Regions from separate parts of the Brevibacillus ginsengisoli genome, predicted to be linked through region 1. Evidence: a T-box and tRNA genes for the amino acid it is inferred to sense, from the RefSeq annotation. Region 1 holds a T-box; the other holds one or more tRNA genes.
What was found. A T-box is a leader RNA that pairs with one kind of tRNA and senses whether it is charged. The one in region 1 lies ahead of leuS (leucine--tRNA ligase), so its partner is inferred to be a tRNA-Leu.

Region 1 (4,213 bases):
TTACCTTCTTAATCGCATGGTGAGTCATACGATACAAATCTTTGGCAGCGTCGTCGGACAGATTCGGTTGATTCGTGGAAGCTGGCTGCTCCATATAGCCGTCTACCAATCTCCATACGCGGTTCAAGAAACGGAAGCTTCCCTCAACTCCAGTGTCCGTCCAATCCAAGTCGCGTTCAGGCGGCGCCGCAAATAAGATGAACAAGCGTACAGTATCCGCTCCGTATTTCTCGATCATTTCATCCGGGCTGACCACGTTTCCTTTGGATTTGGACATTTTGGCGCCTTCTTTAAGCACCATGCCTTGAGTCAAAAGGCTGCGGAACGGCTCATCGTAGGAAACCATTCCCGCATCATATAACACTTTTGTAAAGAAACGAGAGTACAACAGATGCAGAATCGCGTGCTCAATTCCACCGATGTATTCATCTACTTGCAGCCATTTATCAGCATTTTCTTTGGAGAACGGAAGCTGTTTGTTCCCTGAATCGGTGTAACGCAAGTAGTACCAGGACGAATCAATAAACGTATCCATTGTGTCAGTCTCACGTGTCGCATGACCACCACAGGACGGACAGGTTGTATGCAAGAACGCTTCGGATGTAGTTAATGGATTGCGTTTTCCGTCGATGATCACGTCTTCCGGAAGATGAACAGGCAATTGATCTTTCGGTACCGGAACAACTCCGCAAGAATCGCAATAAACGATTGGAATCGGCGCTCCCCAATAGCGTTGGCGAGATACTAACCAATCACGCAGACGGAAGGAAGTGGTAAGTCCACCTTTGCCCTCTTTCTCCAGGTGCTGGCTGATTGCGCTGATTGCGTCTTGGTTCGGCATTCCATCGAAAGGCCCGGAGTAAATAAGCGTTCCATCCTCGGTGAATGCACTGTCAATGCCAATTTCGTCGACTAGAATGTTCGGGTCTTCCGGATTGATGACCGGTTTAATTTGCAACGCATATTTCTTAGCGAACGAAAAGTCACGCTCATCATGCGCCGGCACACCCATAACCGCCCCTGTTCCGTAATCCATCAATACATAGTTGGCTACCCAGATTGGGATCAATTCACCTGTTAACGGATGCTTGGCGTATGCACCTGTGAAATGACCTACTTTTTCAGCGTCCAATGCTGTACGGGTAATATCGCTTTCTTTTTTCATTTGATCGATAAAGCTGCGCACCTCAGACTCTTGCTTTTTGCCCTGGATCAATTGCTCCACCAGCGCATGTTCAGGAGCCAAGACCATATAGGTCACCCCGTACAAGGTGTCAGGTCGAGTCGTGAAGACCGTTACCTCTGTTGGAGCACCCGTTTCGGCATTTGTTAACTCTGGAATGGTAAAGACGACGTTCGCTCCTTCGCTTTTGCCAATCCAGTTCTTTTGCATTGTCCGTACTTTTTCTGGCCAGTGTGGCAGTTTTTCCAGATCGGTAAGCAAACGGTCCGCATAATCCGTGATACGGAAGAACCATTGCTCGAGATCCTTCTTGGTTACTTCTGAATCACAGCGCCAGCACAACCCGTCAATAACTTGTTCGTTGGCAAGCACTGTGGAGCATTCCGGACACCAGTTTACAAACGCGCGCTTCCGGTAAGCCAGACCCATCTCATAAAACTGCAAGAAAAGCCATTGTGTCCATTGGTAGTAATCAGGCGAGCAGGTAGCCACTTCACGTGACCAGTCAATGCTAACACCCAGACGATTCAACTGGTTTTTCATAAAATCAATATTCTCGTACGTCCATTTGGCTGGAGCTGCGCCAAATTTTACCGCTGCATTCTCGGCAGGGAGACCAAACGCATCCCACCCCATTGGATGTAAGACTTGATAGCCATTCATTCGCTTCAGGCGGGCAATAATATCCCCGATGGAGTAAACCCGCATATGTCCCATGTGGAGACGTCCAGACGGATAAGGGAACTGCTCCAAGCAGTAGAATTTGGGTTTATTCTGATCTTCGTTTGTTTTGTGGCTTTGGTTCTTTTGCCAGATCGATTGCCATTTTTCTTCAATTGCTGTTGGATTGTAGACTCTTGCCATATACAGCTGCCTCCTTGTTCATCCACTAAATCAAAAAACTCCCGTCACTACCAGCTGTCACTGATAGGGACGAGAGTTGTATTTCCCGCGGTACCACCCTGATTGATGAATCGACGGACACACTGTAACGCGCACCGAGTCGAATCAACCACTTAAGCTTCCGTAACGTGGAAGAAAACCGCTCCCGCTTACACAACATCAAGCTTGCCTTCTGCAGGAGTGCTTAGAGGCGAGTTCAGAGTATGATTGGGTTGACTCGCACCTACCGTCAACTCTCTTCTACCGAATCATTATTCCTACTAATCCTCATCATCGCATGTTGTCGATTGATATCTTCTAATTATAGCCAACAATGATTTGGCTGTCAAACAAGCGGACGTCTGGCACTGAAAAATAGACGCTCGCTTTCACGTTGTGGCGGAAGATTTTCGAAATCTGCCGTAAGCTTAATATCGGTGAACCCTGCTTCCCTAAGCCATCCAATCATCTGGATCGGCTGATAAGCGCGCTGCAAATGCGCCTCTTCTACCCGTTGAAACAGGCCATTTGGCTCCCGGATGAAAAACGTAAGCTGATGCTCCACTTCCAGTCGCTCTTCATCGCAAAAGCAGTTCCAAATATAGGCGACGTCCTCTTCTTGAAGCGTAAAGGTTTCATTGCCAAAACCATGCGTGATTTTAAAGGGACTATGGACGTCAAACAAGAAATATCCCCCCGGATTCAAATGAGACCAGACTTGTTTAAAGGTTTGCTGGACATCTTCTTCCTCTGTCAGGTAGCTCAACGAATCACACAACGAAATAACAGAATCGACCATTGATGCTTGCAGTTCCCGCATGTCTTGTTCCACAAGGCGCAACGATACCTGAGCCTGCTGTGACTTCTGATAGGCGATGGCGAGCATCTCGCTGGAGAGGTCTACTCCGGTAACCTGATAGCCTGACTTGGCTAACGGAATCGAGATACTGCCCGTACCACACCCTAGATCAAGTACTGTTGTTGGCAGCCCATGCTGACGCCAAAAATCGCCGACCCAATCAAGCCAGCGATCATACGGAGAATCCTGCATCAACACATCATACACTTGTGCCAAATGCGTGTAGGAGCTAATCATTGCTGTTCGGTAAAGGAAACGATGTTGGCATCGCTCCAAAGTCTCTCCAGGTTATAGAATTCGCGTTCTTCGCGATGGAAGACGTGAACGACAACATCACCTAAATCGATGAGCACCCAGCGTCCTTCATTTATACCCTCGATCCCCTTCACGTCATATCCGTTTTTATGCGCTTGTTCACGAATTTCATTCACAATAGCTTGAACCTGGCGTTCATTGTTCCCGTTACAAATAATAAAGTAATCCGCAATCACGGATAAGTTACTGATATCCATGACCACAAGTTTTTCAGCCTTTTTATCTTCTGCGGCTTTTACCACTAATTTTGCTAAATCTTCCACTACTTTAATCATCGGATTCCTCCTAGCCTATTCTCAATCTTTTCTCTATCGTAAATCTTATCTCCCTGAATCCGGCCTATCTCTTTCCTACAAGATCATTGTATGCGAGGAGAGTGAGCGGATAAATCTGTTTTTTCTGGGAGATCAGGAATTGCATCGTGGAACCCAAGCCAAAAGCGAGCGCCTGATCCAGATCCTGTTCAGCCAATTGCCTCACATGATCCACTCCGGGATAGTCCCGATTCGGTTCAATGTAATCCGCCACACAGACGACTTTTTCCAAAAGCGTCATCTCAACTCTTCCGGTCGTGTGGTAACGAACTGCTTGCAGGATTTCAGGGTCCGTAATCCCGCACTCCTCCTGAATGACGATGGCTCCCACAAACGCGTGCCAGAGTTCTTTTTCCCCCTGAATGATGTCTTTAGCAATATCATATCGCTTGAGGTACTCGAGCATACGTGATGTCGGCCAGCATTTGCAGTAATCATGAACGATTCCGGCCAACTCCGCTTTATCCGCATCGGCACCGTATCGCTCGGCCAATGTACGAGCAGAAGCAGCCACTCCCAGTGTATGAATGTATCGTTTCTCATTCATTTGAGCTCTAACTTGAGCCAGTAACTTATCGCGATCCAACCCTTTACTCATAAAGTTTATGCTCCTTTAGATAGCATTCCACAACGGGCGGAACTAGATAGCGGAGACTCCGA
Region 2 (4,213 bases), on a different contig from region 1:
TCGTAAGCAGCTCTATATGGTTCCGGAATAATATTTGGCTCATGACCAAGCGAAATAGCTGCATGAGTGGCCCAATACGGATCACGGAGCAAGGCCCGTCCAATCGCTACAAAGTCTGTTTCATTGTCAATAAGCGATTCAGCCTGTGCCGGATCATCAATCATACCTACGGCAATGACGGGTAAGCCTACCGCCTCGCGAATTTTACGGGCAAACGGCACTTGATATCCAGGGTAATTGCCTGGTTTTCTCTCTCCAGGAAGTCCTTCTCCGCCTGTACTCACATGAAACGCATCCACTCCAGCAGCTTTGTAGGTTTTGCACAATTCGATAGCGTGATCAATATCGTAGCCACCATCGGCATATTCTACAGCTGAAATACGGAAGATGAGAGGCATATCTGCAGGCATTTCTCCTTTTACAGCTTGAATGACTTCCATACCAAAGCGGGCAAGCTCTTGACCATATTGATCATCCCGTTTATTGGTCAAAGGTGATTGGAATTGATGGATCAAATAACCGTGAGCTCCATGAAGTTCGATCGTATCTACTCCGGCTTGTACGGCACGACGGGCTGCATCAGCAAATTTTTGGATGACGTCTTGGATCTCATCGGTCGTAAGTGCACGCGGCATTTTGTAAGGTGATCCTGGGAATTTTATAGCAGAAGGAGCAACAGGTATTGCCACATCTTCTGATTTTCGTCCCGCATGAGCAATCTGAATGCCAATTTTACCATTATGAGCATGTACACCATCGATAATTTTGGCGAATGCAGGAATATGCTCATCCGACCACAAACCAAGGTCAAAATCGGTAATTCGGCCGTCGGGATCGACATCAGTCATTTCCATAATAATGAGGCCAGTCCCCCCAATAGCGCGACTGAGATAATGCACATAGTGCCAATCATTCGGCTTTCCATCTTTGGCTTTAACTGAATACTGGCACATCGGTGGCATAACGATGCGGTTTTTTAGGTGCAAACCTTTCAGATCATACGAAGAAAATAGTTTCGACGTCATAGAAGCAACCTCCCATAAAATTGAAAGACATCTCTTGCATTAGTATAAAATTCCATGTTACCATTAATCAAATTAATGATTTTAATATGATATATGAGGTATTACTCATGAGCATTGCGAGATTCGAAGTCTTTTCCAAAGTAATTGAACTAGGCAGCTTTACAAAAGCAGCAGAGAAGCTAAACATGACACAATCCGCGGTAAGTCACGCGGTCGCTGGATTGGAGTCGGAATTGGGTATTCCATTGTTAGTACGGGACCGTAAAAAAGGCTTTATGCTTACAGAAGTTGGTCAGAAAACGCTGAGTCATATGCGGGAAATCTTAAACCACATTGAAAAAATCAAGCAAGAAGCTGCCTTTGCCTCAAATCTTGAAGCTGGTACGATACGAATTGGTAGCTTCGCATGCGCAACGGCTTGTATACAGCCCAAAATAATTTCTAAGTATCAAAAAAAATACCCAAACATTGAGTTTATTTTCTTTGAAGGGACATACGAGGAAATCATTGAGTGGTTTGAGACGGGTGTGATTGATATTGCAGTCGTTGTACAACAGAACATGAATGCGAATCTGAACTATTTGCCATTAATGAAGGATAAAATGGTTGTTGCTTATCCCGAAGGACATCGATTCGAAAAAGCAAAAACAATTGGTGTGCAAGATTTGCAAGACGAGCCTTTTATTATGCCAAAAGGAGTTTATCGAACTCAAGTTGATGAGATTTTTTCTCAGGCTAAGATAAAACCGTCGGTCCGCTTCGAAGTTCAAGATTGCGCTACCATTTCAAGCATGGTACAAGAAGGACTTGGTATTACGATCGGGCCTGAACTGTTTCTCAAAGACCAACCAAATATAAAATTAGGAAACCTTACACAATCACATTGGCGTAATGTGGCATTAGCTTTTCCAGCAATTCAATATGTTTCTCCGGCAGTTCAAGCGTTCTTTACAGTGGCTCAGGAGCTGTTTAGTCATGAAAACTCTTGATTTCCAACCATATTTCTGATAGACTTAAAAATCGTTAGGCCATATGTAGTTCCCATGCGGGTGTGGCGGAATTGGCAGACGCACCAGACTTAGGATCTGGCGGGCGACCGTGGGGGTTCAAGTCCCTCCACCCGCACCATACAACCTCTTGCCGGGGTGGCGGAATAGGCAGACGCAACAGACTTAAAATCTGTCGGGAGTTTCTCCCGTACCGGTTCAAGTCCGGTCCTCGGCACCATACTTGGTAAATTAAACCTTCTTTGTCCAAAAGACAGAGGAGGTTTTTTTGCGTAGCGAGTGAGGTATATCACATCGGGTTTGTCACGATTTTGTTACAATATACACCAGATATCGACATAATTAGATGTTGACGACAAGAAATTTGTTGCAAATTGGTGAGGTCCTTTATGAAAGCAATTCCGCAATTTAGGGTCCGTAAAACATATGAAGAAGTCGCAGAGTATCTGAAAGAACAAATTGTGTCCGGTGTCTATCAGCCTGGTGATCGGTTGCCTTCGTTTCGTGAACTGGGAGAGATGCTTGGAGTTGGACAATCTACAGTGCGTGAAGCAGTCGGCTCTCTTAAGACGATTGGCTTGGTGGTCATTCGACAGGGGGAAGGAACGTTTGTTTCACGTTACGAGCCTGAGAAATTACTTGCTGCCTTCGAGATGGCACAAACGGTTACCAAACAGGATATTATCGACCTGTTGGAGGTCCGTATGATTATAGAGACGGGGATTGTTCGTTTGGCCGCAGAGCGCCGCACGGATGCCGATTTAAAGAAAATAGAGGAAGTTCTTCGGGAGATGGAGGATGCCTTAGAACAGGAGCACCTGGGAGATCAGGCAGACTGGAAATTTCACTACTCACTGTCTCGAGCCGCTCATAATGCGATGCTTGAGTCTGTTATGCAATCGATCTCCGAGACGATGAGTAATATTCTTAAGGCAAGTCACGAGCGTATGTATCAGTCAGAGGATAGTTTACACCGCTTGCATGTTGAGCATAAAGAGATCTATTTAGCGGTCAAGAACAGTAATCCCAAGCGGGCTGAAGAAACAATGCTTCATCATCTGCTCGGGGTTAAGAAACAGCTGGTCAAGTAAAAATCTTTTGTTCATACATCTGATGACCTGATGTTCTCCCTCTTCCTTGTTGCCTGCAACCCAATACCCAAAGATGGAAGTGGAGGTTACCATATGAAAGTCTCACTGTTTATTACCTGTCTCTCAGACGCTATCTATCCTCAAGTAGGAGAAGCGATGACTAGAATTCTTGGTCGACTGGGGGTTCATTTACATTTTCCCGAGAAGCAAACCTGCTGTGGTCAGCCGGCTTTTAATAGTGGATATTGGGATGTTGCTCAAGAGGGAGCGAAGCAGCTGATTGAAGCGTTTGAGGATAGCGATTTTGTTGTCTCCCCGTCCGGATCTTGCGTAGGGATGATTCATCACCATTATCCGATGTTGTTCAAGGACGATCCGATTATGCTGCAAAAAGCAAAAGAACTCCAAGAAAAAACATACGAGTTCACTCAATTCCTTGTTCATGTATTAGGTGTAACGGATATCGGAGCTTCGTTTCCCTATCGTGTGACCTATCATCCTTCCTGCCATGGAACACGTCTGCTAGGCTTGAAAGATGAACCATACGAATTGCTGAAGAATGTAAGAGGCTTGGAATTTGTTCCACTTCCGTCTGCCGAGGATTGCTGTGGTTTCGGCGGCACTTTTGCGGTTAAACTTCCGGATATCTCCGGGGCGATGGTTACAGAGAAAGCGCAACACGTATTGGAGACAGAAGCAGAGGTGCTCGTCGGGCTTGATATGGGTTGCCTCATGAACATTGGTGGCCGTTTGAAACATGAAGGCAAGCAAGTTCGTGTCATGCATCTGATCGAGTTGTTACATGAAGGAGTGAAACCAGACGTATGAGTGAATCCCAACCGATCATTCCTCTTGAAGAGCGTGCCAAAGTTGCGTTAAATGATGAATTCTTGCGCAACGCCATTCGATTTACTACGGAGAAGCTGAGAAACGGCAGAAAAACAGCGGCAGAAGAACTTGGAAACTGGCAAGAATGGCGAACTCAGGGCAGAGCTATCCGTCTCCACACGATTGCGCATTTGGACTACTATCTTTCTTTATTCGTGACAAACCTGCGTGCAGCTGGAGGACATGTACATTTTGCGTCAAC

Region 2: it encodes a tRNA-Leu, which carries the amino acid that the T-box ahead of leuS (leucine--tRNA ligase) is inferred to sense. The anticodon was not compared.

The regions. Positions count from the first base shown of each region.
Region 1 is NZ_JBNJQR010000001.1:638,509-642,721, reverse strand. It holds gene leuS (leucine--tRNA ligase) at 1-2,047, opposite strand, end outside; T-box leader at 2,110-2,369, opposite strand; gene ACQCN2_RS03160 (class I SAM-dependent DNA methyltransferase) at 2,412-3,161, opposite strand; gene rsfS (ribosome silencing factor) at 3,158-3,514, opposite strand; gene yqeK (bis(5'-nucleosyl)-tetraphosphatase (symmetrical) YqeK) at 3,579-4,139, opposite strand; gene ACQCN2_RS03145 (nicotinate-nucleotide adenylyltransferase) at 4,144-4,213, opposite strand, start outside.
Region 2 is NZ_JBNJQR010000004.1:57,173-61,385, reverse strand. It holds gene ACQCN2_RS09785 (NADH:flavin oxidoreductase/NADH oxidase) at 1-1,025, opposite strand, end outside; gene ACQCN2_RS09780 (LysR family transcriptional regulator) at 1,133-2,014, shown strand; tRNA gene ACQCN2_RS09775 (tRNA-Leu) at 2,071-2,153, shown strand; tRNA gene ACQCN2_RS09770 (tRNA-Leu) at 2,165-2,252, shown strand; gene ACQCN2_RS09765 (FadR/GntR family transcriptional regulator) at 2,422-3,123, shown strand; gene ACQCN2_RS09760 ((Fe-S)-binding protein) at 3,217-3,951, shown strand; gene ACQCN2_RS09755 (LutB/LldF family L-lactate oxidation iron-sulfur protein) at 3,948-4,213, shown strand, end outside.